3 regions of the Mesorhizobium abyssinicae genome follow, and region 2 is predicted to be linked to each of the others. Evidence: riboswitches for the same ligand, from Rfam matches in the RefSeq annotation. Region 2 holds a riboswitch; each other region holds the start of a gene.
What was found. Region 2 has a riboswitch for cobalamin ahead of PU724_RS24065 (DUF1636 family protein). Riboswitches for the same ligand answer to the same signal wherever they lie in the genome.

Region 1 (10,176 bases), on a different contig from region 2:
CGGGCATGCGGCTGCCCAGCAATTCAAGCTCCTTGCGAAAAATGATCTCTTCCGCCCTGCGTGCGCAGTTGACGAAGCCGACATCGGTCCAGGGCGCGCAGTCGTTCAGCCAGCGCAGCATCGACATCATCGGTGTTACGCCGGAGCCGGCCGAGATGAACAGGTACTTGGCCGCCGGATGGCTGTGCAGCGAGAAATCGCCGGCCGGGCCATAGGCCTTCACATGGGCGCCGGGCTTGAGATTGTCGAACATCCAGCGCGTGCCGATGCTGCCGGCCTGCGCCTTCACCGTCACCGCGATCGAGAACGGCCGCGAGGGCGATGAGGACAGCGTGTAGGTGCGCATCAGCGGTCCGTCGGCGACCGGCAGTTCCAGCGTCACGAACTGGCCGGGCTTGTAGCGGAACCAGGTCTGGTTGTCGGAGCGGAAGGTGAAGGTCTTGACGTCCGGCGCCTCGTCGCTGACGCCGATCACCTCCAGCACCTGCAGCCGGTCGTTCCAGGGCGCCATCTCGTCGAGATGGCGATAGAGGGCGAGATCCGTCATCGCGTTCATCCCTTCACCTCAAGCAACGCTGCGCAGCGCCGGCCGGCCGCCTTCGGCAAGGCGCGGGCCCATGAAGGAGGCGTACCATTCGACGAACTGGATGACGCCGCCCTCATGCTGCTCCGAATAGGGGCCGGGCTCATAGGCCGGCGAGAGGATGCCGAAAGCATTTTCCTCGACGATGCGGCGATCCTGGTCGTTGGTCTCGGTCCAGACATGGGTGAGTTCGGCAAGATCGTAATCGACGCCTTCCACCGCATCCTTGTGGACCAGCCATTTCGTCGTCACCGCGGTTTCGGTGGCGCTGATCGGCAGCACCCGGAAGGTGACGGCATGGTCGATCAGGATATGGTTCCAGGTGGTCGGATAGTGATAGTGCATCAACGTGCCGATGCGGTCCGCCGAGACGCTCGTGGAAAGGTTCTTCCTCACCGCGCGCTTGCCGCTCATCGTGTAGCTGACGGCGTCGCGCAAGAGCGGCGCGCGGGTGGCGCGATACTGTCCCGCCGGGTCGATGCGGAACTTGCTCGGCAGGCCCGCCGCCTCGCATTTCGCCCAATGCGCCTGCATCTCGGGATCGCTTTCGGCACCATGCACGCCGGTCACCGTCGGCGCCTCGGGGAAGGTCTTGCAGAGTTCGGGATGGTTGCCGGCGCAATGGTAGCACTCGCGGTTGTTTTCCCAGACCAGCTTCCAGTTGCCCTTCTCGACGATGGTCGATTCGAAAGCGACCTTCGCTTCGCTCAACCGATGCGGCAGGAGATAGGGTTCGATCATGGCGCGCATTAGCGCGAAATCGGCGGGCTCCTTCGCCAGGCAGATGAAGATGTAGCCGCCGACGCTTTCGCAAGCGACCGGCTTCAGGCCGAACTGGCTCTTGTCGAAACCATCCGCCATCTGGCGGGCGAACAGCAGCCTGCCGTCGAGCTCGTAGGTCCATTGATGATAGGGGCAGACGAGCTTCGCCGCGGTGCCCTTCTCGGCGTTGCAGACGCGGCTGCCGCGATGGCGGCAGGAATTATGGAAGGCATTGACCCTGCCTTGCTGGTCGCGAACCAGGACTACCGGATAGTCGCCGACCTGCGCGGTGATGTAGCAGCCCGGCTTCGGCAATTCGCAATCGTGGCCGATGAACAGCCAGTCGCGGTACCAGATCAGCTCCATGTCGAGCTTGAAATAGTCCGGGTCGGTATAGAAAGGCTGTTCAAGCGAAAAGCCCGGCCTGCGGCCGTGCAGCAGCCTCAGCATGTCGTTGCGCGCATCCATGTCCTGTCCTCGCGTTTGTCGCACCGCTTCAAGGACTGAACTGGTGGTGATTGAGAAGAACGACCGCCGCCGGCATGGCCGGGCACGCACCATTCGCCTCTTGACCGCCCACCGCGATCAGTCGAGTTCAAGTATCCCTGGCTGGTTTCCGGGCTCTGGAGTGCCCTGGCGGGCGGTCGCGGCACCTTCCCAGGCCGATGGCCCAGTGGTCTCCCGTCGCGACTTTGAACTCCACCACCGTTGCGGGGGCAGCGCCGGGTTCTGACCGGCTTCCCAATTCTCCGTCCCGTCGTCACGGAGCGGCACCTGAGATGGTCTGATCTTAATCACGACAGCCGCCGCGCCATCGGCATGAAAACGACATCGCATCCATGCGGCGCGACACGACCCATGAAGCTGATATTGGCCCTGCAAGGCGACCGATGTCACACGCTGCCGCATGCGAATCGAGGCGGAGAAAACCGTGTTCGAATCGGCCCTGGGCGGCTCTGAATTGGTTAACAGTATAGAAAAGTGACTATTAGGAGATTCTAAAATCGAACCGAACGGTTCGTTTCTGTTGACAATGCGTGCAGGACGGTGTGAACGCAGATCTTCGGAATCGTCACTTGGCTCGATGGACGATTTGATCAACCAATTGATATTGCTTCGCATTTCGTCACGTGTAGATGGCCTTGGTACAATTTCAAGGTGCAGATTCATAGGCCAGACGGAAAAACTTCGTGATTGGAAAGCGGCCGATAGCTCTCCCACATCGGGGCTGTCCGAACGACGCGATTTCCTCCCAAGACACGCCGCTAGACGGACGGAAAAAATATACTGGAGTACCAAAAATGAAAAAGATTGCTCTTACTGCCGCCGCCCTTCTGGCCATTTCCGGCAGCGCCTTTGCTGGTGGCAGCGACAATTACGGTTCGAACGGTGCCAATCAGCCCGCCGCTGCCGTCGACAGCTCGTACACGGCTTCGATCGAGAAGTCGGAACCCGCCGCTCAGACACCGGCACAGGGCTCGGACCGCAACCTGTTCGGCAACAACTAACACACGATCCCTGACCCGCGGTGGGCAAGAGCCTGCCGCTCGGGATCGTCAGAAATTCAGGAGCACTAAAATGAAGAAGATCATCCTTGCCACAGCGGCCCTTCTGGCCATCTCGGGCGGCGCTTTCGCATCCGGCAGCGACAATTACGGTTCCAACGGTGCCAATCAGCCCGCTGCTGCCGTCGACAGCTCGTACACGGCATCGATCAAGAAGTCGGAACCGGCCGCCGAGCAGCCCGCCAACCAGGGCAGCGACCGTAACCTCTTCGGCAACAACTAAACCGACCGGACCGCGATCCCGGACCTCCGGTTCGGGTCGCGGCCAAACGGAAGCCGGACGCGGCGGCTGGCCCGCCGCTCCTACGCAAATCCAGGAGTACCCAAAATGAAGAAGATTGCTCTTACTGCCGCCGCACTTTTGATCGCCGCCGGCAGCGCCTATGCCCGCAACGACAATGTTGGTGGGACCGACATCAACAATCAGCGGCCGGCCGCCAACGTCGACACCACGCAGACGTCGTCGACGCGCGACACCAGCTCGCCGGTCTACAAGCTGCTGAACTCGTCGGGCGATGTCGAGAAGTCCGCGCCTCAGGGTAGCGACCGCAACCTGTTCGGGCGCTAACAGCCGTCCATCCCGGATCGGGATGGACCGGGCTGAAATAGCAAGAGCGGCGGGCACAGCCCGCCGCTCCTTTTTTGTCTCACGTGAAGGTCAGGCCGCCTTGGCTTCCGCCATATGAAGCGTGAAGGAGTGGCCGTCAGCGTCGAAGATGTGCAGGTCGCCGGGATCGGCGTTGAGCCGCAGCACAGCGCCGCGCTTGACCTCGACATTGCCCGGCAGTTTCGTCACCAGCGGCAGGTCGGCGCGGCCGATGTCGACATAGACGAGCTGGACCTCGCCGAGCTGCTCGACATAGTCCACCGTTCCCTCAAACAGATACTCGGTGCCGGTAGCGATCGCCAGGTCTTCCGGCCGCACGCCGAAACTCACCGCCGCACCATTCGCCGAGGCGGGTGTGGCGATCGGCACCGTCGCCTTGCGGCCGCCGACATGGCTGATGACGGTCGGGTCGCCGGCCTTTTCGATCTTCGCCGGCAGGATGTTCATGGCCGGTGAGCCGATGAACTGGGCAACGAACAGATTACCGGGCCGCTTGTAGAGCTCCATCGGCGTGCCGACCTGCTCGATGCGGCCTTCCTTCAGCACCACGATGCGATCGGCCAGCGTCATCGCCTCGACCTGGTCGTGGGTGACGTAGATCATCGTCGTGTTCGGCATCGATTCCTTCAGCTTGGCGATCTCGATACGGGTGGCGACGCGAAGTGCGGCGTCGAGGTTGGACAGCGGCTCGTCGAACAGGAATACCTTCGGGTTGCGCACGATGGCGCGGCCGATGGCGACGCGCTGGCGCTGGCCGCCCGACATCGCCTTGGGCAGCCGGTCGAGATATTTGGTCAGTTGCAGGATCTCGGCCGCCTGCCGCACCCGCTTGTCGATCTCGGCCTTGCTTTCCTTGCCGATCTTCATCGAGAAGGCCATGTTGTCGTAGACGGTCATGTGCGGATAGAGCGCGTAGGACTGGAACACCATGGCGATGCCGCGCTTCGACGGCGGCACGTCGTTCACGACGTCGCCGGCGATCTTGAGTTCGCCCGAGGTGATCTCCTCGAGCCCGGCGATGGACCTCAGCAAGGTCGACTTGCCGCAGCCGGACGGGCCGACGAAAACGATGAACTCGCCCGACTTAATGTCGAGGTCGATGCCGTGCAGGATGTTGAGATTGCCGTACGACTTCTTGACTTGCCTCAGCGTGACATCGGCCATGATTGTCCTCCCAGTGACGTCCGTTTCAAAAACTCAGTCGATGCGCCCGAACCAGGCGCCGTAGCCGCCAAGGCGGATGGAGCCGGCGCCAGCTTGGCCCGAAAAGCCGTGCCCGGGCAAGGGCTGCAGCGAGCCGCCGCCGAGATCGACCTCGGCCGGCTTGCTGCCCAGGTTGAAGACGCAGACGACACGCTCATTGCCCTCGCGGCGGGTGAAGGCGACGGTGTCGCCCGCGCTTTCGATGAAGTCGATGTCGCCCTTGGCCAGCGCCGGATGCTGGCGGCGGAAGGCGAGGAAGCGCCGGTAGTGCTCGAGCAGCGAGCTTGCATCGCCCTGTTGCACGTTCACCGCCTGCGAAAGATGCTTGCCGGGCACCGGCAGCCACGGCTTGGCCGCCGAGAAGCCGCCATTCTTGGCGGCGGCATCCCACACCATCGGCGTACGGCAGCCGTCGCGGCCCTTGAATTCGGGCCAGAAACGGATGCCGTAGGGGTCCTGCAGGTCCTCGAAGCTGAGATCCGCCTCGCCGAGGCCGAGCTCCTCGCCCTGATAGAGGCAGACCGAGCCGCGCAGCGACATCAGCAGCGCCGAGATCACCTTGAGATAGGCGGTCGGATCGGCCTCGCTGGCGGCCCAGCGCGAGGCCGGCCGCATCACGTCGTGATTGGAGAAGGCCCAGCACGACCAGCCGTCGCTGGCGACCTTGCCGAAGGCTTCCAGCACCGTGCGCACCTTGGCGGCGCTGATCTTTTCGGGCGCCAGGAAGTCGAAGGAATAGCACATGTGGACGCGCTTGCCGCCGGCGGTGTAGGCGGCCACCACTTCCAGGCCGCGCTGCGAATCGCCGACTTCGCCGACCGCTGCCTGCGCCGGATATTCGTCGAGCAGGGCGCGGAAGCGTTCGAGGAAGCCGAGGTTCTCCGGCCGGCTCTTGTCGTAGATATGGTCCTGGTAGTTGTAGGGGTTGACGGCCGGTGCCGTCTGGTCGTTGCGCTCCTCGGGCGGCAGCGGCGGATTGTTCTCCAGCCCCTGGCTGTGGAAATAGAAATTGATCGTGTCGAGGCGGAAGCCGTCGACACCGCGCTCCAGCCAGAAACGGGTCACGTCGAGCAGCGCGTCCTGGACCTCCGCGTTGTGGAAGTTGAGGTCGGGCTGCTCGGCGAGGAAATTGTGCAGGTAGTATTGCTGGCGCCTGGTGTCCCATTGCCAGGCCGAGCCGCCGAAGATCGACAGCCAGTTGTTGGGAGGCGTGCCGTCCGGCCGGGCGTCGGCCCACACATACCAGTCGGCCTTCGGATTGCTGCGACTCGAACGGCTTTCCTTGAACCAGGGATGGATGTCGGCGGTATGCGACAGCACCTCGTCGATCATCACCTTGAGGCCAAGCCGATGCGCTTCCGCCACCAGCGCATCGAAATCGGCGAGCGTGCCGAACATCGGGTCGACGTCGCAATAGTCCGATACGTCGTAGCCGAAGTCCTTCATCGGCGACTTGAAGAAGGGCGAGATCCAGATGGCGTCGACGCCGAGCGAGGCGATGTAGGGCAGCCTGCGGACAATGCCCTTGAGGTCGCCTATGCCGTCATCGTTGGAGTCCTGATAGGAGCGCGGATAGATCTGGTAGATCACCGCGCCCCGCCACCAGTCGCGATCGACGGCGGGGTCGGGCCTCGACGTCGCCTTCAAAGCCGATTGCATTATCTCAACCTCCTTTCACCGAGCCGGCAAGCAGCCCGCGTACGAAATAACGCTGCAGCGAGAAGAACACGATCAGCGGCACGATGATGGTCACGAACGCCGATGTCGTGAGGATCTCCCAGTCGCCGCCGCGTGAGCCGAGCAGCGCGTTCAGCTTGGCGGTCAGCACGATCTGGTCGGCCTCTGTACCGAGGAAAACCATCGCCACCAAGAGATCGTTCCATACCCAAAGAAATTGGAAGATGGCGAAGGAGGCAAGCACCGGGAAGGACAGCGGCAGCACGATCTTGACGAAGATCTCGAAATCGCTGGCGCCGTCGATGCGCGCCGATTCCATGATCTCTCGCGGCAGCCCGGCAATGTAGCTCCTCAGCAGATAGATGGCGAAGGGCAGACCGAAGCCGGTATGCGCAAGCCAGATACCGAGATAGGTCTTCGACGGCACGCCGAAGAACGAACCGACGCCGTTGTAGAGCTTGAGCAAGGGGATCAGCGACATCTGCAGCGGCACGACGAGCAGGCCGATGATCACCGCGATCAGCAGGGCCCGGCCGGGAAAGCGCATCCAGGCCAGCGCGTAGGCGGCAAAGGCGGCGATCAGGATCGGGATCACGGTCGCCGGGATGGTGACGGTCAGCGAGTTCATGAAGGAGCGGCCGATGCCCTCCGAAAACAGCACCGTCTTGTAGTTGTCGGTGGTGAATTTCGGCGGCGCCGACGAGGCAAAGTAGACGCGCTGGCCGCGGTCGCCCTCGAAGGCCTTGGGCGAGGCAAGCACGAAGCTGCCGTCGGCATTGACCTGCAGGGTCACGCCGTCGCCGAGATCGGCGGTCGAGCCGGCCGGGTATTGCGTGGGCGCCGCCGACTTGACGCCGAAGGCGCTGATATCGCGCTTGGCGCCGTCGCCGAAGATGTTGCCCGCGATGACGAACTTGCCATCCTTCTCGACCTGCGCCGAGGCGGCGGGCAGCCGGCCGGCTCCGGTCTGGCTGGAGCTGGCGAACGAGTTCCACCAGCCGGAGGCGATGATCTGGTCCTTGTCGCGCAGCGAGGAGACCAGGATGCCGAGCGTCGGCACGGTCCAGATGGCGACGAAGATCAGCACCGCGATGTGGACGCCGAAACGGCTGGCGAAGGACTTTCCGGTCGAGGCGGCCATTTCAGTGTCCTCCCGTCTCTTTGTTGGCCTGGCGGATGTTCCAGACCATGATCGGAATGACGGCAATCATGATGATGATGGCGATCGTTGCGCCGCGGCCGAAATCGCCGCCGCCGCGGAACATCCAGTCGAACATCAGATTGGCCAGCACCTGGCTGTTCCACTGGCCGTTGGTCATGGTCAGCACGATGTCGAAGACCTTCAGCACCAGGATGGTGATGGTGGTCCAGACCACGGCGATGGTGCCCCAGATCTGTGGCACCATGATCTTCCAGAAGATCTGGAACGGGTTGGCGCCGTCGATCACCGCGGCCTCGATCGTCTCCTCGGGAATGCCGCGCAGCGCCGACGACAGGATCACCATGGCAAAGCCGGTCTGGATCCAGATCAGGATGACCATCAGGAAGAAATTGTTCCAGAACGGCAGCGATATCCAGACCTGCGGCTGGCCGCCGAAATACTGGATGATGGCGTTGAGCAGGCCGATCTGGACCTGGCCCTCGCCGCGATATTCGTAGATGAATTTCCAGATCACGCTGGCGCCGACAAAGGAAATCGCCAGCGGCAGGAAGATCAGGCTCTTGGCGATGGTGCCCCACCAGATCTTGTCGGTGAGCACGGCGATGATCAGGCCAAGGAACGTGCAGGCCGCCGGCACCACCGCCAGCCAGACGATGTTGTTGAGGATCGAGTTGCGGAACTCGCGGTCGCCGAACGCCCATTCGTAGTTGGCGAAGCCGACGAAGCTCGCGCCGCCGCGGTCGAGGAAGGATAGCCTCAGCGTCTCGACCACCGGATAGATCAGATAGATGGTGAGGATGATCATGGCCGGCCCAACGAACAGCCAGGGACGGATCAGCCCCTGCCGGCGCAGATTGTCGACGGCGGCTGAGCCGCTGACGCCGCGCGAGGGGAAGATGGTGTCGAGCGCCTTGTTGGCACCCCAGAAATAGGCGACGCAACCGCCGACGCCGACGATGATGACGAATATGGCCGAGAAAATCTGAGCCGCCATGGGTCCCTCTCCCCTGCGCAGGATCGGCCAGGCCTGAAACGACCCTGGCGATCAGTTCGTGCGCTGTTCTCGTTGTTGGAGCGCGAACGGGACATGAAAGCGGACTGTCCGCTTCCGCCGGCCGCGCCGCATGCCGGAATGTCTACGCTTTCACGACTGGGCTTTAACGACTGGAACCTGGTCCATCCCGGCCCTACCGGGATGAGATGCTGTGATGGGCCAGCTGGATCCGGGCGCGAAAGGCCCGGATCCGCTTGGGAGGAGGAAGCAAGAGCTTCCGGCCGCGGGAACGATCGGCTACTTGATCGCGTCCCAGCTCTTCTGGATGTCGGTGGCGACATCCTGGGCGGACTTGCCGCCGACGAGGTCGATCATGCCGGTCCAGAAGGAGCCGGCGCCGATCTTGCCCGGCATCAGGTCGGAACCGTCGAAGCGGAAGGTCGAGGCGTTGGCTAGGATCTCGCCCTGCTTCTTCAGCGCGTCGCTGGCATAGGCGTCCTTGTTGACCGCCTTGAATGGCGTCACGAAACCGCCCTGGGCCATCCAGATCTCATGCGCCAGCGGCATCTTCAGGAATTCGATGAAGGCGCGGGCCGCCTTCGAATCCTTGGTGATCATGGCCAGCGTGCCGGCGCCGAGCACCGGGGTGCCAAGGTCGGGCTTCGAGGCATAGGGCGGGAAGTAGAAGAAGTCGGCATCCTGGCCGAGCTTCGTGCCCTCCGGGAAGAAGGTCGGGATGAACGAGGCCTGATGGTGCAGGTAGCACTTCGGCGGCACTGCGAAGAGGCCCTTCGGGCTGTCGCGGAAGTCGGTCGCGGCAACCGCCTTGGCGCCGCCGTCGACCATCTTGTCGTCGGTCGCGATCTTGCCGAAGATGTCGATGGCGTTGACCACGGCCGGATCGTTGAACGGGATCTCGTTCTTCACCCACTTGTCGTAGACATCGGGGGTCTGCGTGCGCAGCATGATGTCCTCGACCCAGTCGGTCGCCGGCCAGCCGGTGGCGCCGCCGGAGCCGAGACCGATGCACCACGGCTTGCCGCCGTCGGCGATGATCTTCTTTTCGAGCTCGGCCAATTCTTCCTGCGTCTTCGGGACCTTGTAGCCGGCTTCCTCGAAATTATCCGGCGAGTACCAGACCAGCGACTTCACGTCAGCCTTGTAGGGAAAGGCGAAGAAGCCCGGCTTGCCGTCCTTGTCCTTGAAGGTGCCAAGGTCGACCCAGGACTGGCCGGCGCCGTAATTGTCCTTGACCCATTTGGCGGTGTCGTCGCCAAGCGGCGTCAAAAGGCCCTTGGAAGCCAGGTCCTGAATCAGGCCCGGCTGCGGCAGCACGGCGATGTTGGGCGGGCTGCCGGCCTGGGTGTCGATGACGATCTGCTGTTCGTAATTCTCCGACGAGGAGTACTTGATCTCGACGCCGGTCGCTTCCTGGAAGTATTCGAGAACGGTGCGCACAAGGCCTTCGTCCTCGCCGCGCCATGGCCCGAAGATGGTCAGCGTCTCGCCCTTGAGGTCGACCTTCTTGAGATCCTCGTAGTTCTGCCAGTTGAAGCGCGGGTCCTCGCCCGGCTTGAACTTCAGTTCGGCTTGCGCCGGCAGGCTCAAGGCGAGCGTAGCGAA
Region 2 (10,176 bases):
TGTTGCCGATTTCTTTCGCGATCTCATGCGTACGCGGATCGCGCAGCGTGCAGATCACCTCGTTGCCGGCCGGCAGGCGGGCGCGGGTCACCCCATGCGAAACCATCTCGGCGTCGCAGAAGATCGGCGCGCCGGCGGCCAAAGCGGTGCGCGCGGCGCCAACGAAATCGCCGGAGAAGACGAAATGGCTGGCGGCCTCGACCTGGCCGCAGGCATGGATCATGCGGATCGCAACATCGGCCTCGGCGTCCGAGAAGCGCGACAGGTCGGCCTCGGCGCGGATGATGGCGAAGGAGCGCTCATAGATCGCCGTGCCGTCGTGGATGTAGTCGTAGGCCGCCATGCTCATTCCTGTCGGTAGATTTCGGCGATGCCGGCCGCGCCAAGCCTTGTGAGGCAAGCGGCGGCGGTTTCGCCTCGATGTCGTTGCGCGCGGATCGCTGCAAGGATGCCGCTTATGCCGCGCGCGGCGTCATAGCCCGGCCTGTATCCGGCAGGAAGAGCCTTTGCCGTCCCGCCAACGACAAGTCCGGCTCCGTTTTCGTCGCCGACCAGTGTGAGGGCGGCCAAGCCGGGATGCGCGCAGCCTTTGGCGCAGCCGGAAACGTGCAGGCTGAGCGAGGCGTCGAGGAGGTCGCTGTTTTGCGCCGCGATGGTTTCGGCGATGGCACGGGTGGCGATGCGGCCGGAGGCGCAGGCCGGTGTGCCGGGGCAGGCAGCGATGCGGGTTCGCGGATCGGCGGCGTCGGTGACGAAGCCGAGGGCGGCGGCGGTGGCTTGCAGCGAGGTGCCGGCGGATGGGGCGAGGCCGAGCAAAAGCATGGCGCGGCCGGGGGACAGGCGGATCTCGGTGGTGCCGAGGCCGGCGGCTTGCGTGGCAAGTTCGATGAGCGATTGTGCTGGCATGCTGCCGTAGGGCAGGCCGATACCGAGAGCAAAAGTGTCGCCGGCCAAGGGGAAAAGGCCGATAGGTTTGCGCGAGGCCCCCCCCTCTGTCCTGCCGGACATCTCCGGGGAGATTACGCTATCGCCAATGGGTTCGCTAATCTGCAACGTTGGAAATGGGGAGCCGGCGTCGACGCTGCCAATCTCCCCCCTTGAGGGGGAGATGTCCGGCAGGACAGAGAGGGGGGCGACAGAGTGCCAACTTGCGAGTGAATTAAGCTGCCGCTCCGACAAGTCGCGGGTATGCGCCTCACGGCCTTTTTCCGCGACCATCCTGAGTGCCGCCACAGTGATGTCGCGTGCAGCATCCTCGTCGGCCGTCGCCAGCGGCATTGCATTGCGCGCGTCTCCGACGACAGACAAACTCCAGTGCACGGCCGCGTCGGCCCGCACCGCCTTCAGCCTTACGTCGGCCGTCACCGCGTCCATCGCCAGTTGCCCGCCGCCGTCGACAACCACCGACACCTTCGGCCCCAGCCGTGGCGTCAACCCGGCCTCTTCGACGGCCGCCCTGATCCGCTCGGCGAGCGGGCGCGGATCGGCAACCTCCTGTGGGTCAATACCCGCCAGTGGCCCGGTCTCCACCGGCACGCCGGTGCGCACGGCAATGCCCAGCGCATCCACCTCTGCCGCCAGCAGGCGCGCGCTTTCCGCCGTCAGGCCACGGATCTGCAAACTGCCGCGCGCGGTCACTTCCATGATGCCGTTGCCGTGGCGCAAGGCGGATTCGCCGAGTCCGATCAGCGACTTCGGGGTAAGTCCTCCAGCGACCGGATTGAGCCGCACCAGCAGTCCGTCGCCGGTCTGCATCGGGGCGCTGAGTGCAGGGCAGGCGCCACGGCGCGAGAAGGCGTTCATGCCGCCACCTGCTGGGCTTCGGCGATCAGCGCGGCGAGATCGTCGTCGATGGAGTTCCGCAAGGGGTGCCAAAGGCCGCGCCGTCGCGCGGAGAGGAAGCGTTCCGCGATCACCTTCGCGGCAGCCGGGTTCTCGCGCAGGATGAAGGCGCGAACGTCTGCGTCACCCAGATAGGCATCGTGCACCGCCTCGATCAGCGCGCCCGATATGGCATGCGTGGTCTCGGCAAAGCCGACGAGGCGGTCGACGGTCTCGGCGAATTCGGAGGCGCCGCGCGGGCCATGGCGCATCTGGCCGGCGATGAAGCGCGGGTTGACGGCGCGGGCGCGGACCACTCTGGCCACCGCATCGCCGACCGAGCGCGGCTTCGGCTTTTGCGGGTCCGTGGTGTCGAGCACGATGACGTCGGCATTTTTGCCCAGTGCTGCCAAGGCGGCCGAGAACCCGCCGATGAAGGCGACGTCAGCCGAACCCTCGAGGATGTCGCGGCCGGGGTCGTCGCCGGTGTGGACTAGCAGGTCGGCCTCGGCGATGCGGCCCTCGAAGGCGCCAGGCGCGGAAATCGCTTCGCCATCGGCGCCCCCATAGGCATGCGAGGTGGCGTCGAGATAGGCGCGGCCGATTTCCTCGCGTGCGGCCCAGTCGCCGCGCGACAGCAAATCCTCGACGCCGGCGCCGTAGGTGCCGGGCGAGGTGCCGAAAATGCGCGGGCCGATCGTGCCCTCGGCGCGGGTTGCGGCAGCGAGCGGGTTCTCGGAATCGTCCTCGTCGCGGCTGGCGACGGCGGTGGCGGCGGCGTCGATCAGTGCGATCTGGGCCGGGAACATGTCGCGGAACAGGCCGGAAATGCGCCAGGTGACGTCGACGCGCGGCCGGCCAAGGGCGGCTGGCGGCAGCACTTCGATGCCGGTGACGCGGCCGGTGGCGCCATCCCATTGCGGCCGGCAGCCCATCAGCGCCAGGCCTTGCGCGATCTCCTCGCCGCCGGTGCGCAGCGAGGCCGAGCCCCAGAGGTCGATGACCAGCGAGCGCGGCCAGTCGCCATGCAACTGCATGTAGCTGCGCACGACTTCTTCCGCCGCCGCCTGGCCAAGGTCATAGGCGGTCGGCGTCGGCATGGTGCGCGGGTCGGCGGTGAACAGGTTGCGGCCGGTCGGCAGCACGTCGGAGCGGCCGCGCGCCGGCGCGCCGGCCGGTCCGGCCTTGATGTGGCGGCCATCGAGCGCGGCGAGAAGGGCCGCTTTCTCCGCTTTCGCGCTTTGGGTGCGCAGCGAATCCGCTTCGCCCTCCGGCGCGCGGCCATAGACATGCAGCCCGTCCTTGACGGCGAAATCCTTGAGGTCGCAGAGCCAGGCGTCAATGCGGCGCAGCGCCTCGTCCGGCGCGTCGGTCCTGGCGACGCCAGCTTCGGAGGCGAGGCCGGTCTTGCGCGCGGTCTCGACGATCAGCCTGGCCAGGCGGTCGCGGCGGCGACGGTCGAGCCCGTCGGCCTGCGCATATTCGTCGACCAGCCGCTCGAGGCGCTGCTGGTTCTCGTCCAGTCCGGCGCCGGTCAGCGGCGGCGGCAGATGGCCGAGCGTGACGGCGGCGATGCGGCGCTTGGCTTGCGCCGCCTCGCCGGGATTGGAGACGATGAAGGGATAGATGACGGGCAGCGCGCCGGTGACGATCTCGGGGAAGCAGATATCGGAGAGCGCGACCGTCTTGCCCGGCAGCCATTCCAGCGTGCCGTGCGCGCCGACATGGATGAGGGCGTGGACCCCGAGCGATTTTTGCAGCCAGAGGCCGAAGGCGATCAGGTCGTGGCGCGGGGGCAAAGTGGGGTCATGGTAGTCGGCGCGGCGGTCGACTGAGCGGCCACGATCGGGAGCGAGTGCCACGGTGACGTTACCGAAGGTCGCTGCGCGGAAGAGGAAGTGATTCTCGGCGCTTGCCTGCGAAGGTAGGCGTTCTGTCGCCCCCCTCTCTGTCCTGCCGGACATGTCCGGCAGGACAGAGAGGGGGGCCTCGCGCAGACCTATCTCTTCTACCTGCCCCCACGCGGCTTCAACCGCTGCCACTGCTTCTGCCGGTACATCCTTTGAGAAGCTCTGATAATCCTTCAGTGATAGCTGTTCGCCACCCACCTCCAGCGCATCCAGCAGTTCCCGCGGCGATTGCGGAATCCCGTCAACCGCATAGCCCTCCTCCTTCAGGTCATGCAGCATCGCAAGCACGCTCGACGGCACATCAAGCCCAACCGCATAGCCCGTTCGCCCCGCAGCGCTCGGATAATCCGGTATCAGGATCGCCAGCTTGCGCTCGGCCCGCTGGCTCCTCTGCAGGCGAATGAACGCCGCGATGCGCTTGGCGACCTGCGCGACGCGATCGATCTCCGGCCGGTTGGCGAAGGCGCGGAAAGCCAGCGCCGGGTCGGTTTCGCTCTCGCCCTTGAACGAAATCGCGCCGGCCAGGATGCGGCCGTCGAGTTCCGGCAGCACGACATGCATGGCAAGGTCAGCGGGTGCCAGGCCGCGCTGGTTTTTCTCCCAGACCTCGCGTCTGGTCGTGGCGACGATGACCTGGAAGACCGGCACGCCTGCACGGTCGAACAGGGTTTCCGCGCCGGGTTCGGCGCCGGAGGCGAATGCGGTGGCGGTGACGATGGCGGCCGGGTTCAGTGAGGCGAGGGCGTTCTCGACAAAGGCCAGAGACGCCTGATCCTTGAGGCTCGAAACGAAGATCGGCACCGGCGCGATGCCTTGCGCGTGCAGTGCGTCGACCAGCGCATCGATCGGCGCGACATCGGCGGCGAGCAGCATCGAGCGGTAGAAGAGGATTGGGATGACAGGCGCATCGTTTCCCTCCCCCTCGAGGGGAGGGTGGTCCGCAGGGCCGGGAGGGGTCGGGACGACTGGGCTTAACGTCTCTCCCTGCGGTCGTTCTTCAGGGTGTCGGCGCGTGTCGCGGAGGACCCCACCCCCGGCCTGCGGCCGGACCCTCCCCTCAAGGGGGAGGGGGACGACGCCGTGGCCCGGCTGATAATACCCTGCCTTCGGCACGCCGACCGGCTCGGCAACCGCCTCATCCGACCCAGCCAGCCGCGCCAGCCTCTTCACCAGCGCTGTCATATTCGCAGGCCCGCCTTCGCGGAAATAGCCGAGCAATCCGTCCAGCTCGGCGCGCGGCAGGGTCGAGGCCTCGATCAGCCGCAGATCCTCGTCGTGACTTTCGCCGGGCAGCAGCGCCAGCTTGATGCCGCGTTCGCGCGCGACCGTGGCGAGCTGGTCGCAACCGTAGCGCCACCAGTCATAGCCGCCGAGGATGCGGACCAGGATGACCTTGGCGTGGCGGGCGACGCTGTCGATCCAGAGGTCGACCGACATCGGATGGCGGAGATCGCGAAGTGCCGCCAGCCGCATTGAGGGCAATCGTTCCGCGTCGGCCTTCCACGCCGCAGCCAGTCCGGAAAGATCGCTGTCGGTGAAGGACAGCGCCACGACATCCGCAGGCATCTGCCTGAGATCGACAGGCTCGGCGAGATCGTCGAGCGAGGCGGATGTGGTGGTGAGGATGTGCATCTTGGTTCGGGTTTGCCTCAGCCGGCGAGGATACGCTCGATCGCCGGGCGGTTCAGCCCCTTCAGGCCGATGACGACGAGGCGCGAGCGGCGATCGTCCTCGGCCGTCCAGGCGCGGTCGTAGTAGTGGTTGACGCGCGGGCCGACGGCCTGCAGCAAAAGCCGCATCGGCTTGCCGCCGACCTCGACGAATCCCTTCACGCGCAGCACATTCTCCTGTTCGGCAGCGGTGGCGACGCGTTGTGCCAGTTCATCCGGATTGGCGATCGACGGGATGTCGATGACGAAGGAGTCAAAATCGTCGTGCTCGTGGTCGAGCTCGTCATCGTGATGGGTCTTGCGGTTCTCGATGTCGTCCTCGACGGCGAGGCCAAGGCCGAGCAGCACGGACGGGTCGACCTTGCCCTGGGCGGTCGGCACGACCTTGACGGCGCGGGCCACATGCTCGCCGATGACGGCGTTGGCGCGCGCCGAGCCGGCGGCGTCCATCAGATCGCTTTTCGACAGGATGATCAGGTCGGCGCAGGCGATCTGGTCCTCGAACACTTCTTCGACCGGATCGTCATGGTCGAGCGAGTCATCCGCCGCGCGCTGTGCCTGCAGCGCGTCCATGTCGGAAGCGACCCGGCCGTCTGCCAGCGCCGGGCCGTCGACCACGGCAATGACGCCATCGACAGTGACGCGGCTCTTCACGCTCGGCCACTGGAAGGCCTGGACCAGCGGCTTCGGCAGCGCGAGGCCTGAGGTTTCGATCAGGATGTGATCGACCTTCGGCGTCCGCGACAGGATCTGGTCGAGCGCCGGCACGAAATCGTCGGCGACGGTGCAGCAGATGCAGCCATTGGCCAGTTCGACGATGTTTTCCTCCGGGCAGGTGTCGACGCCGCAGCCTTTTAGGATCTCGCCGTCGATGCCGACATCGCCGAACTCGTTGACGATGATCGCCAGCCGCTTGCCTTTGGCGTTCTCGAGCAGGTTGCGGATCAGCGTCGTCTTTCCGGCGCCCAGGAAGCCGGTAACGACGGTGCAGGGAACACGGGAGACGGATGCGGTCATGGTCAGTCCTTCAGCAGGTCGAGGGGAGGGATGCGGGCAACAAGGCCGCGCTTCAGGGAATCGGGCCGGCCGCGCCACGGGATGAGGCCGTCGGTCGAGGTGGCGAAGAGCTTTGCGCCAGCAACGAGGTCGGCGCCGCTGGTCGCTGTCAGGTCGCCGAAGACGTAGCTCCAGCAGCCGTCACGCAGAAGCGCTGCGCTTAGGCGACGCTTGCAATTGCCGAGGCATTCGACAGTGCGGATGCGTATGTCCTGGCCGGAAGCAGCCCGGCGCGTGTCCTCGGCGAGCAGCGCGCCTGCGCGCGGATGGGCATCGGAACCCGTTTCGTCGCGGCAGGACGAGCAGACGATGACGGTCACGCCCGCCAAGGCTTCGCCGTCGTCGGACGGTATGTCCGCTCTATCAGCCGGAAAACTGCTGTCGCGCTCCAAATCAGGCTCCTTGCCCGGAAAACCCGCCAGGCGATCGGATTCATCTGTCTCAGACGGCAGGTCTCCTGGCTCGCGGGTCATCGCCTTGGTTGCCGCCTTCCCGGGACCATCCCAGTGGTTTTCGGCCGAGGCTCATCGCTTACAGTTGCGGGGACAGCCGCGGAATTGGGATTCTCGATCCCGCACCGCATTCCCTCTTGGCTCCTCCCTTTGCCGGGAGAAGACCGTCTGCGGCGGATTTAGGCTTACGGGTGTGGGCCTGTCAACGCACGTCTACGACGCGCTAAGGCCTGCCAGCGCCGGGCCGAGGTCGCCGGCCGGCGTCACTTCGATGCTCTCGAGGCCAAGCCAGCCCTGCATTCGCTTGAGCTCCTCGAAGAGTTCTGCCGCAGTTTCCGGCGGCGTATCAGCCTCAGCATAAGCGGCGTGGACGCGCAGCACGCCAGCCGGGCGGTCGGCACGGAGATCGACGCGGGCGACGATCCGGTCGCCGAGCAGGAAGGGCAGCACGTAGTAGCCGTATTGGCGCTTTTCGGCCGGCGTGTAGATCTCGATGCGGTAGCGGAAGTCGAACAGCTTTTCCGTCCGCGTGCGCTCGAAAACGACGGGATCGAACGGCGCGAGCAGGGCGCGCGCCTCGATTTTGCGCGGAAAGCGGGCGTCCTTGTGCAGGTAGGCGGGCTTGTCCCAGCCTTCGACCCGCATCGGCAGCAGATCGCCCATCTCGACCAGTTCCTCGATGCGGTCCTTCGTGTCGCCGGGGGCGAGGCGAAAATAATCGCGCAGGTCGCTGTAGGTGGCGATGCCATGCGCGCGGGCGGAAATGCGAAGCAATTCGCGATGCGCGTCCTCGACGGAGGGAACCGGCAGATCGAGCACGGCCTGCGGCAGCACGCGCTCCGGCAAATCGTAGTAGCGCTCGAAGCCGCGTCGGTAGGCGGTGGTGATGCGGCCGGCCCAGAACAGCCACTCGAAGGCGTGCTTGGCCGCGCTCCAGCCCCACCAGCCGCCATTGCCCTTGTGGCCTTCTATGTCGGAGGCGGCGATCGGCCCGCGTTCGGCGACCTCGTTGTAGACGTCGTCAATCATCTGGCGCTGCTCACGGCCCCATTTCGCCAGGCCGAGATACATTTCCTCGCCCTGTTCGGCGCGCTGCATGCGCCAGCGCAGCAGCGGCCAGGTCTCGACCGGCAGGAAGGAGGCCTCATGCGCCCAATATTCAAAGACGGTGCGCTTGCGCGTGAGCGCGGCGTTGTCGAGCAGGGAAAGCGGGTAGGGGCCGAGGCGCGAATAGAGCGGCATATAGTGCGCGCGCACCACGGCGCTGACGGAATCGATCTGCAGCAGGCCGGTGCGGGACAGCACGCGGGCGAGGTGCCGGCGGTCCGGCGTGCCGCCCGGCTGCGGGTCGGTGAAACCTTGCGCGCCGAGCGCGATGCGCCTGGCCATGGCGAGCGATATCTTTTCCTTCATCCAGAAGCCTGCCCTGATCCGTTGGCCATCCCTGATTCCGGTCATGCTAGCAGGCAAATGGCGGGAGATATGTCAGGAGAGAAAAGTGGAGTAAAAAGCGAAGGAAATCAAACAGGAGCGGGTCGGACCAGTTTCTTCCGATCTGGCGTCCAGCGCCAGGTTTTGAACAAGGTTTGACTTGCTTCGCCGAAAGCGCTGCGCTAACCCTCGCCGCGTTGCAGCATAGGCCCTTAAAACGGTTCAGCGGTGAATCTGTCACGCTTCCGCAATAGGATCGGTTGCTGTAATCAACGTGGATTGACCGCCAACGGAAAGCCGCAGCATGAACGCACTTTTGAGTTCGTATCTGCCCATCGTCCTGTTTATCGGCGTGGCGCTTGTCGTCGGCCTGGCGCTGCTTGCGGCGCCGTTCCTGGTGGCCTACCGCAACCCCGACCCGGAAAAGCTTTCCGCCTATGAATGCGGTTTCAACTCGTTCGACGACGCCCGCATGAAGTTCGACATCCGCTTCTACCTGGTGTCGATCCTGTTCATCATCTTCGATCTGGAAGTGGCCTTCCTGTTCCCCTGGGCGGTGTCCTTCTCGAAGATCGGCATGCTCGGTTTCTGGTCGATGATGGTGTTTCTGGCGGTGCTGACCATCGGCTTCGCCTATGAATGGAAAAAAGGAGCGCTGGAATGGGATTGAACGACAGTTCAGGCACCCTCGTCGCGCCGAAGCCCAAAGGCATCATCGACCCCAACACCGGCCGGCCGGTGGGGCAGGATGACCCGTTCTTCCTCGAGATCAACAACGAGCTCGCCGACAAGGGTTTTCTCGTCACCTCGACCGAGGCGCTGATCACCTGGGCGCGCAGCGGCTCGCTGATGTTCATGACCTTCGGCCTCGCCTGCTGCGCGGTCGAGATGATCCACACCTCGATGCCGCGCTATGACTCGGAGAGGTTCGGCGTCGCCCCGCGCGCGTCCCCGCGCCAGTCCGACATCATGATCGTCGCCGGCACGCTGACCAACAAGATGGCGCCGGCGCTGCGCAAGGTCTACGACCAGATGCCGGAGCCGCGCTACGTCATCTCGATGGGCTCGTGCGCCAATGGCGGCGGCTACTACCACTATTCCTATTCGGTGGTGCGCGGCTGCGACCGCGTCGTGCCCGTCGACATCTATGTGCCCGGCTGCCCGCCGAGCGCGGAAGCGCTGCTTTACGGCATTCTTCTGTTGCAGAAGAAGATCCGCCGCACCGGCACGATCGAGCGGTGAGCCGATGAGCCAGAAGCTGAACGAACTCTCCACCTATCTCGGCGAGAAGCTCACTGGCCGCATCGGCGAAGCCGTGCTGGCCTATGGCGAGCTCACGGTTTCCGTCGAGCCGGGCAGCCTGATCGAAGTGGCGACTTTCCTGCGCGACGATGCGCGTTGCCAGTTCGTCTCGTTCATCGACGTCAGCGGTGCCGACTATCCGTCGCGCGCCCGGCGCTTCGACGTCGTCTATCACCTGTTGTCGCCGAAGCAGAATGTCCGCATCCGGCTGAAGGTCCAGGCCGACGAGGAGACACTGGTTCCCTCGCTCACCGCCGTTTATCCCGGTGCCGACTGGTTCGAGCGCGAGACCTACGACCTCTATGGCGTGCTGTTCTCCGGCCATCCGGACCTGCGGCGCATCCTCACCGACTACGGTTTCGAGGGTCATCCGCTGCGCAAGGATTTCCCGCTGACCGGCTTTGTCGAGGTGCGTTACGACGACGAGGCCAAGCGCGTGATCTACGAGCCGGTCGAGCTCAAGCAGGAATTCCGCAATTTCGATTTTCTTTCCCCGTGGGAAGGCACCGACTACGTGCTGCCGGGGGATGAAAA
Region 3 (10,176 bases), on a different contig from region 2:
GGCGCACCTCCTCCCGCGTCTCATTCGAAATAGAGCCCGCTGCCACCTCCTCCCGGCAGCGGGCTTTTTCTTTGTCTGAGGCGCGATTTCGGTTGGGCCAACGCATTTGGCTAAGCGAGGCGAATATTCCGAACTTCCAGGCCTTTCTTGCCCTGCCCGCATTGGACAAACACCTTCTGCCCCTCCATGCGTCCGGCGAAGCCTTGATAAGCGTGCGCTGGAGCAGCGTGTCCTCTGCTTTGGGGTCCTTGACGCAGTCTGCGACCAGCTTGAACTTGGCGTTCAGCAGGTAATAGGGCCACACGCGCGCGCCGGATGCTCAGTCCTGAGCGGGTCTGCGCGGTGGCATGAACGAAGACGTCCTTCTCACCGTTTCAGGAGCAATGAAGCCGAAACCCTTTTCGCAATTGTACCACTGCCCCTGGCACAGGGCATGATCGCTACCATCTGGCCGCATGACGGATGATCACACAGCCAGCCAACACCACGACCTGGACGCTCTCGCCGATCAGGCGCCAGGGCACTGAGTAGCTGTTAGTATCCAGATCGATCGCACAGTCGGCCTGGACCTTGCGGATCAGGTCCTGCAGGTGCCCAACGGCGAGCTGCCGGAAAGCGCGCGGAGCGCTCGAGCTTCAGCGGCAAAACGTTCCACGGGTGCAACGCCGGTTGTTCTCCCTGGTCGGCAACCTCGCGCGTCCACCGATCCAGATGCGCCTCGAACGCCGCCCAGCTCTCGAACCGCCGGCCGGCGTTCGCGTTCTTCTTGACGTAGCCGACCCGCGTTCGTCTTTCCCCTCTGCTTCGTCTGGGGCAGCTTTGTTGCGCCCTTGAACGCGCCAATCCTGACTCCGCCTGGGATGGCGTGAAGCAGAACTGCAGGCCGAGCACCTCGCGTCTGGAGCGAGCCGCCCGGCGCGGCCATGAAGCGTTAAAAGTAAATCCTCACCGAGCTTGAACAGAGATGCCAGTTTGCGTGCTTCTACCCCTTTTATTGCGTTAGGTTGCCCGAAATGAACTGCATCTGGAATCGGATATAAGCCGAGTACGAGCGCGCGGCTGGCCCCACCTTGGCACTTCTTTTCGAGCAGTAGTCGCTATCCATAGTAGTGGATTGAATCCAACCCTTGGTGCCCAGGTTTGACGGCGGCGATGATTTTGTCCGGGTCGGCGGTCCAAGTGAAGCGTTTGGGTTGTCGGATTATGCTCGGCGAGGAAGCGGTTGATGGCCCCTACAGGAGGACGACAGGTTGAAAGCCGCCTCGCTTGAGGCGTCGCTTCGACAGCGCGGTGAAGAAGCCCTCGACGGCGTCGAGCCAGACACACTGCGTTCGCGCCCCAATCGGTCCGACCAAAGGCGCGGCTAACGACCCTTGCGCGGCCGGGCCGAACCGCCGTCTGTCACAGTTCTGCACAGCGCGCCCATTTGTCGATTTGGCTCGGTCCCTGCAGCAGCCAAGGTCTGCTTCATGTAGCCAATCTGCCTTCTCGCGTGCCGCATTAAACATATTCACGATCCGAACGCCCCTTGTTCGACCCTCACGCGACTTGGAAATCACTGCGATAATACAAATGCGTTCACATAATGACATAAAGATTTCTTTATGCGCGGTTGACAAGAGAGCGCACTGCTGTGATTGTGTCCAAGCCATGGTTCTCCGTACGGCGCAGCCGCAGCGGAGCTAAGAGGGAAGCCGGTGCGATGCCGGCGCTGCCCCCGCAACTGTTAGAGGCGAGCCGACCCCACTTATGTCACTGAGGCGAACAGCCTCGGCAAGACGGGTAGAGGCTATGACCCCCGAGCTAGGAGACCTGCCACGGCGAACTATTGTCCACGGGCGGGGTGTCTCGGTGGCCGCTGGCAGCCCGGCGTTCGTACCGGCCTAATGGCGCCTTCGTTGTCCCCCACGCCCCAACCATCGGGGTATCGCATGACTCTCTCTCAGCAAATTCCTGTAGCAACGCTTGGTGTGCCGCGTATCGGTCGCAGGCGGGAATTGAAATTCTCAGTTGAAAGCTATTGGTCCGGAAAATCTTGCGCTGCCGAGCTTCTCGCGACGGCAAAGGCGCTCCGTGCCGCGAGCTGGGAGGAGCAGCGCGATCGCGGTGTGTCGAAAATCCCGTCGAACGACTTTTCGCTCTACGACCATGTACTCGACACCGCCGCCATGGTCGGCGCTGTGCCGTCCCGCTACGCATGGAATAGCGGCGAGGTCCCACTCGACATCTATTTCGCCATGGCCCGTGGCAACCAAGGTCAGACGGGGAATTGCGACTCTGGTCGGGAGGATGCGGCTTGCCCTGCCCTAACCGCGATGGAAATGACCAAATGGTTCGACACCAACTATCATTACATTGTGCCGGAACTTGACGACGATCAGGCGTTCACACTCTCGTCGACCAAACCGGTTGATTACTTCCTCGAGGCTAAAGCCCTGGGCATTCATACACGCCCGGTCATCCTTGGACCGGTCACTTTTCTCAAGCTGGCGAAGTCACCTGCCCAAGGTTTCAATCCCCTCACGCTGCTGCCGCGGCTTCTGCCCGTCTACGAGCAACTCCTGCGGAGGTTGAAACTTTCGGGAGCCGACTGGGTGCAGATCGATGAGCCAGCGCTTGTGCTCGATCTAAACCCGAACGAACGAGCCGCACTTGAATTTGCCTATGGGCAGCTGTCGAAGGCCGCGCCCGAGCTGAAGATCATGCTGGCTACTTATTTCGGGCCGCTGGGGGACAATCTCGAGACGGCGATATCGCTGCCTTTGGCCGGCCTGCATCTTGATCTCTCGCGTGCTCCTGAACAGTTGGAGACGGCTGGTCGGCTCGCGCCTAAGGATCTGGTGTTATCGCTTGGCTTGATCAATGGCCGCAACGTCTGGCGCGCGAACCTCACTGCCATTCTCGACCGCATCAAGCCGATCGTCGCGGGCTGGCCGTTGGACCGAGTCGAGATCGCGCCTTCGTGCTCGATGCTGCATGTGCCGATCGACTTGCGTATGGAGACGGTACTGGATGCGAACATCAGGTCGTGGCTCGCCTTCGCGGCCCAGAAGACCGACGAGCTGGTCATCGTGGCTCGGGCTTTGTCCCAAGGTAGAGATGCCGTGGCTGGCGAGTTGAAAGCTTCTGACGAGGCTGCCTCGACTCGCGCAACATCCACGAAGGTCCATGACCCGCTCGTTGAAGGGCGGATCGCCGACATCAACGGCGCTATGAAGCAACGAAAGAGCGCATTTGCCGACCGTTCCAAGGTCCAGGCCAGCACGCTCGGCCTGCCGCCGTTCCCTACGACGACCATTGGATCCTTTCCGCAGACGCCTCAGGTGCGCAAGGCGCGGTCCGCTCACGGGAAGGGCCATCTCAGCTATGTCGATTACGAAACCTTTCTGAAGAAGGAGACCGAGGCTGCTATTCGCTGGCAGGAGGAGATCGGGCTGGACGTGCTGGTGCATGGCGAGTTCGAACGAAACGACATGGTACAGCATTTCGGCGAGCAACTTTCCGGCTTCGCCTTCACCGAACATGCCTGGGTGCAGAGCTATGGGTCGCGCTGCGTGCGTCCCCCCATCATCTTCGGCGACGTATCGCGCCCCAATCCGATGACGGTGCGCTGGTGGCAATTCGCCCAGTCGCTTACGCAAAAGCCTGTGAAGGGAATGCTTACAGGCCCGGTGACCATTCTCAATTGGTCTTTTGTTCGCGATGACGTACCCCGCTCCGAGGTCTGCCGCCAGATCGCGCTCGCTATTCGCGATGAAGTGACGGACCTCGAAAGATTCGGCGCAAGGATGATCCAGATCGACGAGGCCGCGTTTCGCGAAGGCTTGCCACTGCGCAAGTGCGACTGGAAGGTCTATCTCGACTGGTCGGTCGAATGCTTCCGGATCGCTTCAACAGGTGTAAAGGACTCGACTCAGATCCATACCCACATGTGCTATTCGGAGTTCAACGAGATCATCGACGCGATCGCTGAGCTGGACGCTGATGTAATTTCGATTGAGACATCGCGCTCGGCAATGGAACTGCTGGACGCCTTTACGAGCTCTAAATATCCGAACGAAATCGGTCCCGGAGTCTATGACATCCACTCACCGCGCGTTCCGGAAGTCGCCGAGATTTCGGCCCTCCTCATGCTTGCCCGCGAGCGCTTGTCTGATGGTCACCTTTGGGTAAACCCCGACTGTGGCCTCAAAACACGCAATTGGGAGGAGGTCCGCCCTGCCCTCCTGAACATGGTCGCTGCAGCACGCGCGCTCCGGGAGAGAGTGGAGGTCTGAGGCTTTGCCGAATTCTCGTCATGTGGCGAGTCAACGGCTAACGCTGCCTCGAATCCCGCGAAAACGCCTCGGCTCGCAGAACGTCCTGGCAACATGATGCCATCGCGACGAGCAGGCGACGGAAGCGCCGTCTGCGCGTTTAGATTAGATCAGGGGACTTGGTGGAAGCCGAGTGGCCTCCCTCTCAGTGATGGTTCGCTATTACCGTTTTTTGCGACTTTCCGAAGCTCAGGCCATTTATTTTCCTGAAATCCGCGACACAGGTCGAGGCGTTGTCGCGGTTTCGGCCGGTAAAATGGGATAGACGACGTTGGGCACCCTTCCGGTCAACGCGTTAAGGAAGGCAACGAGCCGGTCGACTTCTTCTGTCGTCAATTCTTCGCCGAGTTGAGTCTTTCCCATGATGGCCACGGCCTGTTTCAGATCCCATACCTTGCCCGAATGAAAATACGGCGCGGTGAGCGTTACATTGCGCAGCGGCGCCACGCGGAAGACATAAGAATCTTCGGCTTTATTGGTGACCGCCAATCGGCCCTTGTCATTTTCCGGCAGGATGTCAGCGCTGGGCCTTTCAACAAGGCCGAATGGGTAGTAGCCGTCCCCGCCAACGTTGACACCGGCATGGCAGGACGAGCAGCCTTTGTCCATGAAAAGTGCCAGACCCTGTTTTTGTTCGGTTGTCATGGCGGCGTCATCACCATTGAGGAAATCATCGAAAGGGGCTGGCGTGACCAGTGTCGCCTCGAAGGCTTCGATTGCCTTGGTGAAGTTTTCGAAGGTGACGCGATCGGCTTCATCCGGGAAAGCTGCGTTGAACCACTCGACATATTGCGGCATCGACTTGAGCGTGGCGACGAGTTGATCCGGTGTGTTGGCCATTTCGACAGCGGCTTGCACTGGTCCCTTGGCTTGGGCCTTGAGGTCTTCGGCGCGACCATCCCAGAACTGCGCGATGTTGAAGACAGCGTTCAAAACCGTGGGCGCGTTGCGCGGCCCTTTTTGCCAACCATGGCCGATCGAAGTCTCACGGTTGTCGTCGCCCCCAGTTGCCAAGTTGTGGCACGAATTGCATGAGAAGACGCCTGATGCCGAGACGCGTGGATCGAAGAAGATTGCCTTGCCGAGAGCGATCTTCGCTGGGGTAATCGGGTTGTTGGTGACTGCCGGTGTGATAGATGCTAAAGGCTTGAAAGTGGCCAGAGCGGTTTCTCTGAGGTGTTCGGGGATCGCTTGATCAGCAAAAGCGGCGGCTGCGGGCACGGCGATAGCCATCGTAGTCAACAGGACTTTCATAGACGATCTCTCTGCGTGGTGTACGCATCCACTTTGGGGTATGCGGTTCGTGAACGCCCTGCGCTAGATCAGCGGCGGGAGGAGAATCGGGTCGTCTGACACCGTTATTCCGCGACAGCGGCGCAAACGGCAGGGAAGGGAACCGCCTTTTTCGATTGGATCTCAAAGAGATGCTTGAGGCACCTATCGTCAGCTCTCGTTACGAAGCAGCATCTGCTCGACCTCAAGGGTGCTGCTGAATGCTCTAAAGTTCATTCGTTCCCCGGTCCATTGAACCTTCATTGTGGAACCTCCGCTTACAGACTTCGCCAAAATGGCAGTATCTATTCTTGCATACAACTCATGCGCGTCAAATTCAAAACAACTCATGGGAGAAAGACCTATGATCCGCACGCTCGCAATGGCAGCCTTCCTTCTTATAACCTGCGTCTCGTCTTTCACGGCCACTCCAAGCGAATTCCGAGATGAAGCAAGGATTTCGACTTCGCGCGACTGGAAAGCTTCTGCGGGGTCCGGGATAATCGTTAAAAGTAAATCCTCACCGAGCTTGACAGAGACGATCAGTTTGTGTGCTTCTACCCCTTTTATTGCTTTAGGTATCCCTAAATGAACTGCATCTGGCAATCCCTAAGGCAGATCGAGGAACCGTTCACCCACGTCGTCAAACGAGATGGTCTTCAACCGGCTGCCACCCCGCCAGTGTGGTCATGTACCGGGCGCTTCTGATCCGGGTTTGAAAAATGCGCCGGGCCGCGCCAATCCGCCGCCGAGCCCGATTGGCATACCGTCGGCGCGCCAGCATGCGGCACCAGTCATTGTGCCGTCCGCATCAAACTGAATCGCGCTCATCCCGCCGCCAACGCTGTTGATCGCCGCCACATTGTGACCGCGGTCGCGTAATGCCGCTAGAGCGCCTTCGGGGAACGAAGCCTCAACCTTTACCCTATAGCCTCGCGTCCAAACGCGCGGCGCCTCTACCGCCTGCTGCACGCCCATGCCATGATCGATCAGGTTCGACAGCGCCTGCACTATGGAGGGGAAGATTGCCGGTCCGCCAGGCAGCCCGATCGCGTAGCGTAGCCTGCCGCCGCGCAGCACCATCACCGGTGATATTGACGAGGTGACGCGTTTGCCGGGCGCGACCGAGTTGGCGCGGCCTGGACGCGGATCGAACGCTACCATGTAATTGTTGGGGATCATGCCGGTTCCAGGTACGATGTACCGGGCACCGAACGAATATTTGATCGTCTGCGTGCTGGAGACGACGTTGCCGAACCCATCCGCCACAGTCAGATGAGTGGTGTGCGCGTCCTCACTAGCCGCTCCCCCTGCGCCCCATGAATGAGCACGGTCCATCAAGATGCGCGCCCGGCGCTCTGCTGCATAGTCCTTGGATAGCAGCTTGCCGATTGACTCCTGGAAAATCGCCGCGTCGGCGAACGCCGCTGACCGGTCCGCGAACGCGATCTTCATCACTTCGGTAAGCAGGTGCAGCGTGTCTGGCGTTGCGAACCCAAGCGCGCCGATCTCGTAGCCCTCCAGGATATTCAACATCTGAATGATGTGCAAAAGCCCAAACGATGGCGGCGGCGGCCCGAGAATTTCATAGCCTCGATAGAGTCCCCGCAGCGGCTCGCGATCAACGGTGCAATAACCGGCCAGGTCCTCAATTCTCAGAAAGCCGTTTTCCTGAGCCATGTGCTCTGCACAATGACGTCCCAGTTCACCGCCATATAGAATGTCAGGCCCGTTGCGGCCGATTGCTCGCAGCGTCTCCGCATAATCGCCGTTCACCAGCCGAGTCCCGGCTTGGATAGGCATACCGCCGGGCAGATACAACTTTGCAATTTCGGCATCACGGGCGAGATCGGCGGCCGCCCCGGAGACACATTCTTGTAGAAAAGGCGTCACTCGAAAGCCGTGCGAGGCGTAGCGGATCGCGGGCTCAGTGACGTCGGCCAAAGATAAGGTACCGAACCGCCGCAGCGCCTCGCACCAGCTCAACAGCGCGCCGGGAACCGCAACGGACGTGGGGCCGACGGCGTTACGGCGGCCAATGGTCTCCGTCGATTCGGGTGCGGCGTCCGGATCGGGCGTATAGATGGTGGGGGTGCTCGCGAGTGGTGCGGTGCACATGCCATCAAGCACGTAATGCGTCCCGTTTCCGAGGCGGATGTGCGATATGCCTCCACCCAGCACCCCGACCATCATTGCCTTTACCACCGAAAGGGTGAATAAGGCTGCGATCGTAGCGTCAATCGCGTTGCCGCCGCTGGCCAGCATTTCCGCCCCCGCCGCAGAAGCGAGCGGATGATTGGTCACCACCATGCCTCGCGAACCGATCGCCGGTTGTTTTTCACAAGTGAAAATGGAATCGGCAATGGAGCGCCAGTTAACATTTTGCATCATTCAACCTCCAACTTAGGAATTGCAGCAACGACACGGTTACGTTGTCAGAGTTACGACAGTTCGCAAATGTGACAGCAGTGTTAGCGAAACGTCCAGCGGACCACCCGGCGAAAGAATAAGCGGCAGCGGTTGGTGTGCGCAGATTCAGCACGTCGGTACAGAAGATCCCGAACAGGGAGTCCTCGGCGATGCCTGAAGGCAACCAGAGTGTTGACGGTCAGTAGATCGACAATTCTCGACGCCTCTTCCGCTCGCTCAGCAGCATTCTTGCGCAATTCCCGTTTGCTCCGAGTTGTAACAACCGCATAGCTGGCAAGGCATAGCCAGTTAGCCCTGTCCCGGCCGGCTCTGGCGGCGCGCTTCGCTTCATATCGGCGCCTTCCTCACACTTTCAGTTGAGATAGCATATCCAGCAATTTTGAACTGTAAGGATTCTGTGAAGTTATTTGCAGGATCTGTTTGACTTTGATTTTGCGCCGGCGTGGAGCATCTCGGTCGAAATCCTACTGTGCGAGTTTAGGACGCCTCGCGCCGCCTCTCCCGCACCGCGCGCACCATCACGTACCCACGGCCGTTCGACCGGATTAAACTCGTCAGAGACATAGAGACCGGGGAGACCGAGCGACTCGAAATGGTAGTTGCGTAGGGCCCGCCGGGTGTCTTGACATGGCCAATCCGGTCGGTAACGGCGGCAACCGCGGGCCGGAGCTTTGGTACGCCATCAGGGCGCAGTTCCTTGTAGCGGTTTTTGCCCGTGAATCCGCACCATGTGGCCCATGAAATGGAGAAGAAGCGCCGGAGCAGCATCCTGGAGAAACGGAATCTTCAAAGTAATGGAAAAGGTGACGACCGGCCTACCCACCGTATCGATCATATGCGCTAAATTAAGATAGCTCTCGCATGGACTGAAATTTGCGTTTTCGTGTAGCTCGCGCCAAGGATGTCGCATGGAGATTTTGGCGCAGGGTTGCCAGGGGCGTAAAGGCACGCTGGAGAAATTGCCGCAGACGCTGACCATGCCCTCCCGGCTGATGCGTCGCTCGAGCTTCAGAACCGATTGGAAAGGAGCCAAAGGCAGCGGCCGCATCACTGCCCGCTCATCGGCGAAAGCTTCGTTGACGACACGCCTTGTGGTGGCGTGAACTCTCGGGTTTTCTACTGTGCCCAGCCGGTGGCGCAACTGGGCGTTCAGGTCTTCGAGACTCCGAAAGCACCGGGCCAGGAAGAAGTCTCGCGAATGTAGCGGAACGGTCGCTCGACCTTGCCTTTCTTTCAAGTCCAGGACTGCAGTTCGTGCTGACACTCGAGCGCGTATAGAGTTCGAGATCACGCTCCAGTTCCATCCGTGGACGAGCCAGCGCTTCGTGCTGTCGACCCGCAAGCAGAACTGGGGCGAGGACCGCGGGTCATGTTCTACGACGCGGAGGGGCGGCTTCGCTCGCTGCTTGCGTCATGGACGGACGTCGGTGAACCCGACGTTTTCATTCAGGTCGCGGCCGGTCGGTCGTTCGTGCGTCCAGATGATCTGGCAACCCTGGCGGCATTGATCGACCAAATCGAGCGCAGCCATGGCGGCTGAATGCGTGTCAGGCAATTTACTGCGCGTATGTCAACCTAATTATGCCGCTGCATGCCAGTGCCGCCGTCATTCCAGTCTCTGTATTGCGCGACTTTTCGGCAATGCATCAGTATGGCGGCTAGCTCGATTAGATTGACACGTCTTCATGCAAGGCGCAATTTAATTTACAAACGAGCAAGGGGATATAGCGTGCCCATCGAGACCAAACGCGATCGACTGCGCCAGCTCGGAGCGCTCGACACGCGCCCCGTTAGGTGAGCATCGTGGCGTTAGTCAGCATATTGGCGTCTCTGCAGATCAGTATCATATTGCTCGGAAGGAAAGAGTAATCTTAGGATAAGCGTCGGTTAAATCACCGTTCGGCACGTTAATCGGCTGACACAAAAGTTAATGGCGTTGTCGCAAGTTCTCCGCCCTGCAGACCGCAACAGACGGCCCTTGTAAACTGCAACATGCCGCGCAAGGCGCTCCGATGGGGTCGGCTAAATGAAGAAGACCTTGCCCGACCTCGTTAAGGACGGGCTAGCCGCGGCCAGCCTGACCGGATCGATCGATCCGGAGCATCGTGCGTTGAAAGGTGGCAAGAAGGGGCATTGCTAGGGCCTCATCGGCTCAGAC

Region 1: it holds a riboswitch for cobalamin, as region 2 does, so the genes downstream of both, PU724_RS10330 (aromatic ring-hydroxylating oxygenase subunit alpha) here and PU724_RS24065 (DUF1636 family protein) in region 2, are expected to answer to the same signal.
Region 3: it holds a riboswitch for cobalamin, as region 2 does, so the genes downstream of both, metE (5-methyltetrahydropteroyltriglutamate--homocysteine S-methyltransferase) here and PU724_RS24065 (DUF1636 family protein) in region 2, are expected to answer to the same signal.

Annotation. Positions count from the first base shown of each region.
Region 1 covers NZ_JARAKC010000003.1:495,171-505,346, forward strand. The annotation lists gene PU724_RS10325 (FAD-binding oxidoreductase) at 1-547, opposite strand, end outside; gene PU724_RS10330 (aromatic ring-hydroxylating oxygenase subunit alpha) at 566-1,813, opposite strand; cobalamin riboswitch at 1,936-2,138, opposite strand; gene PU724_RS10335 (DUF680 domain-containing protein) at 2,647-2,853, shown strand; gene PU724_RS10340 (DUF680 domain-containing protein) at 2,924-3,133, shown strand; gene PU724_RS10345 (DUF680 domain-containing protein) at 3,239-3,478, shown strand; gene PU724_RS10350 (ABC transporter ATP-binding protein) at 3,569-4,681, opposite strand; gene bglA (beta-galactosidase BglA) at 4,715-6,379, opposite strand; gene PU724_RS10360 (carbohydrate ABC transporter permease) at 6,384-7,538, opposite strand; gene PU724_RS10365 (carbohydrate ABC transporter permease) at 7,540-8,553, opposite strand; gene PU724_RS10370 (ABC transporter substrate-binding protein) at 8,851-10,176, opposite strand, start outside.
Region 2 covers NZ_JARAKC010000013.1:61,859-72,034, reverse strand. The annotation lists gene PU724_RS24085 (precorrin-8X methylmutase) at 1-343, opposite strand, end outside; gene cobG (precorrin-3B synthase) at 346-1,803, opposite strand; gene cobN (cobaltochelatase subunit CobN) at 1,800-5,363, opposite strand; gene cobW (cobalamin biosynthesis protein CobW) at 5,381-6,418, opposite strand; gene PU724_RS24065 (DUF1636 family protein) at 6,421-6,849, opposite strand; cobalamin riboswitch at 6,888-7,093, opposite strand; gene PU724_RS24060 (winged helix-turn-helix domain-containing protein) at 7,123-8,322, opposite strand; gene PU724_RS24055 (NADH-quinone oxidoreductase subunit A) at 8,645-9,010, shown strand; gene PU724_RS24050 (NuoB/complex I 20 kDa subunit family protein) at 9,001-9,582, shown strand; gene PU724_RS24045 (NADH-quinone oxidoreductase subunit C) at 9,587-10,176, shown strand, end outside.
Region 3 covers NZ_JARAKC010000032.1:37,744-47,919, reverse strand. The annotation lists partial or broken gene PU724_RS31470 (Mu transposase domain-containing protein) at 416-783, opposite strand; partial or broken gene PU724_RS31465 (IS630 family transposase) at 1,098-1,331, opposite strand; cobalamin riboswitch at 1,635-1,834, shown strand; gene metE (5-methyltetrahydropteroyltriglutamate--homocysteine S-methyltransferase) at 1,932-4,277, shown strand; gene PU724_RS31455 (cytochrome-c peroxidase) at 4,515-5,570, opposite strand; gene PU724_RS31450 (hypothetical protein) at 5,760-6,194, opposite strand; gene ggt (gamma-glutamyltransferase) at 6,276-7,979, opposite strand; partial or broken gene PU724_RS31440 (IS21 family transposase) at 8,962-9,248, opposite strand; gene PU724_RS31435 (DUF5372 family protein) at 9,388-9,558, shown strand.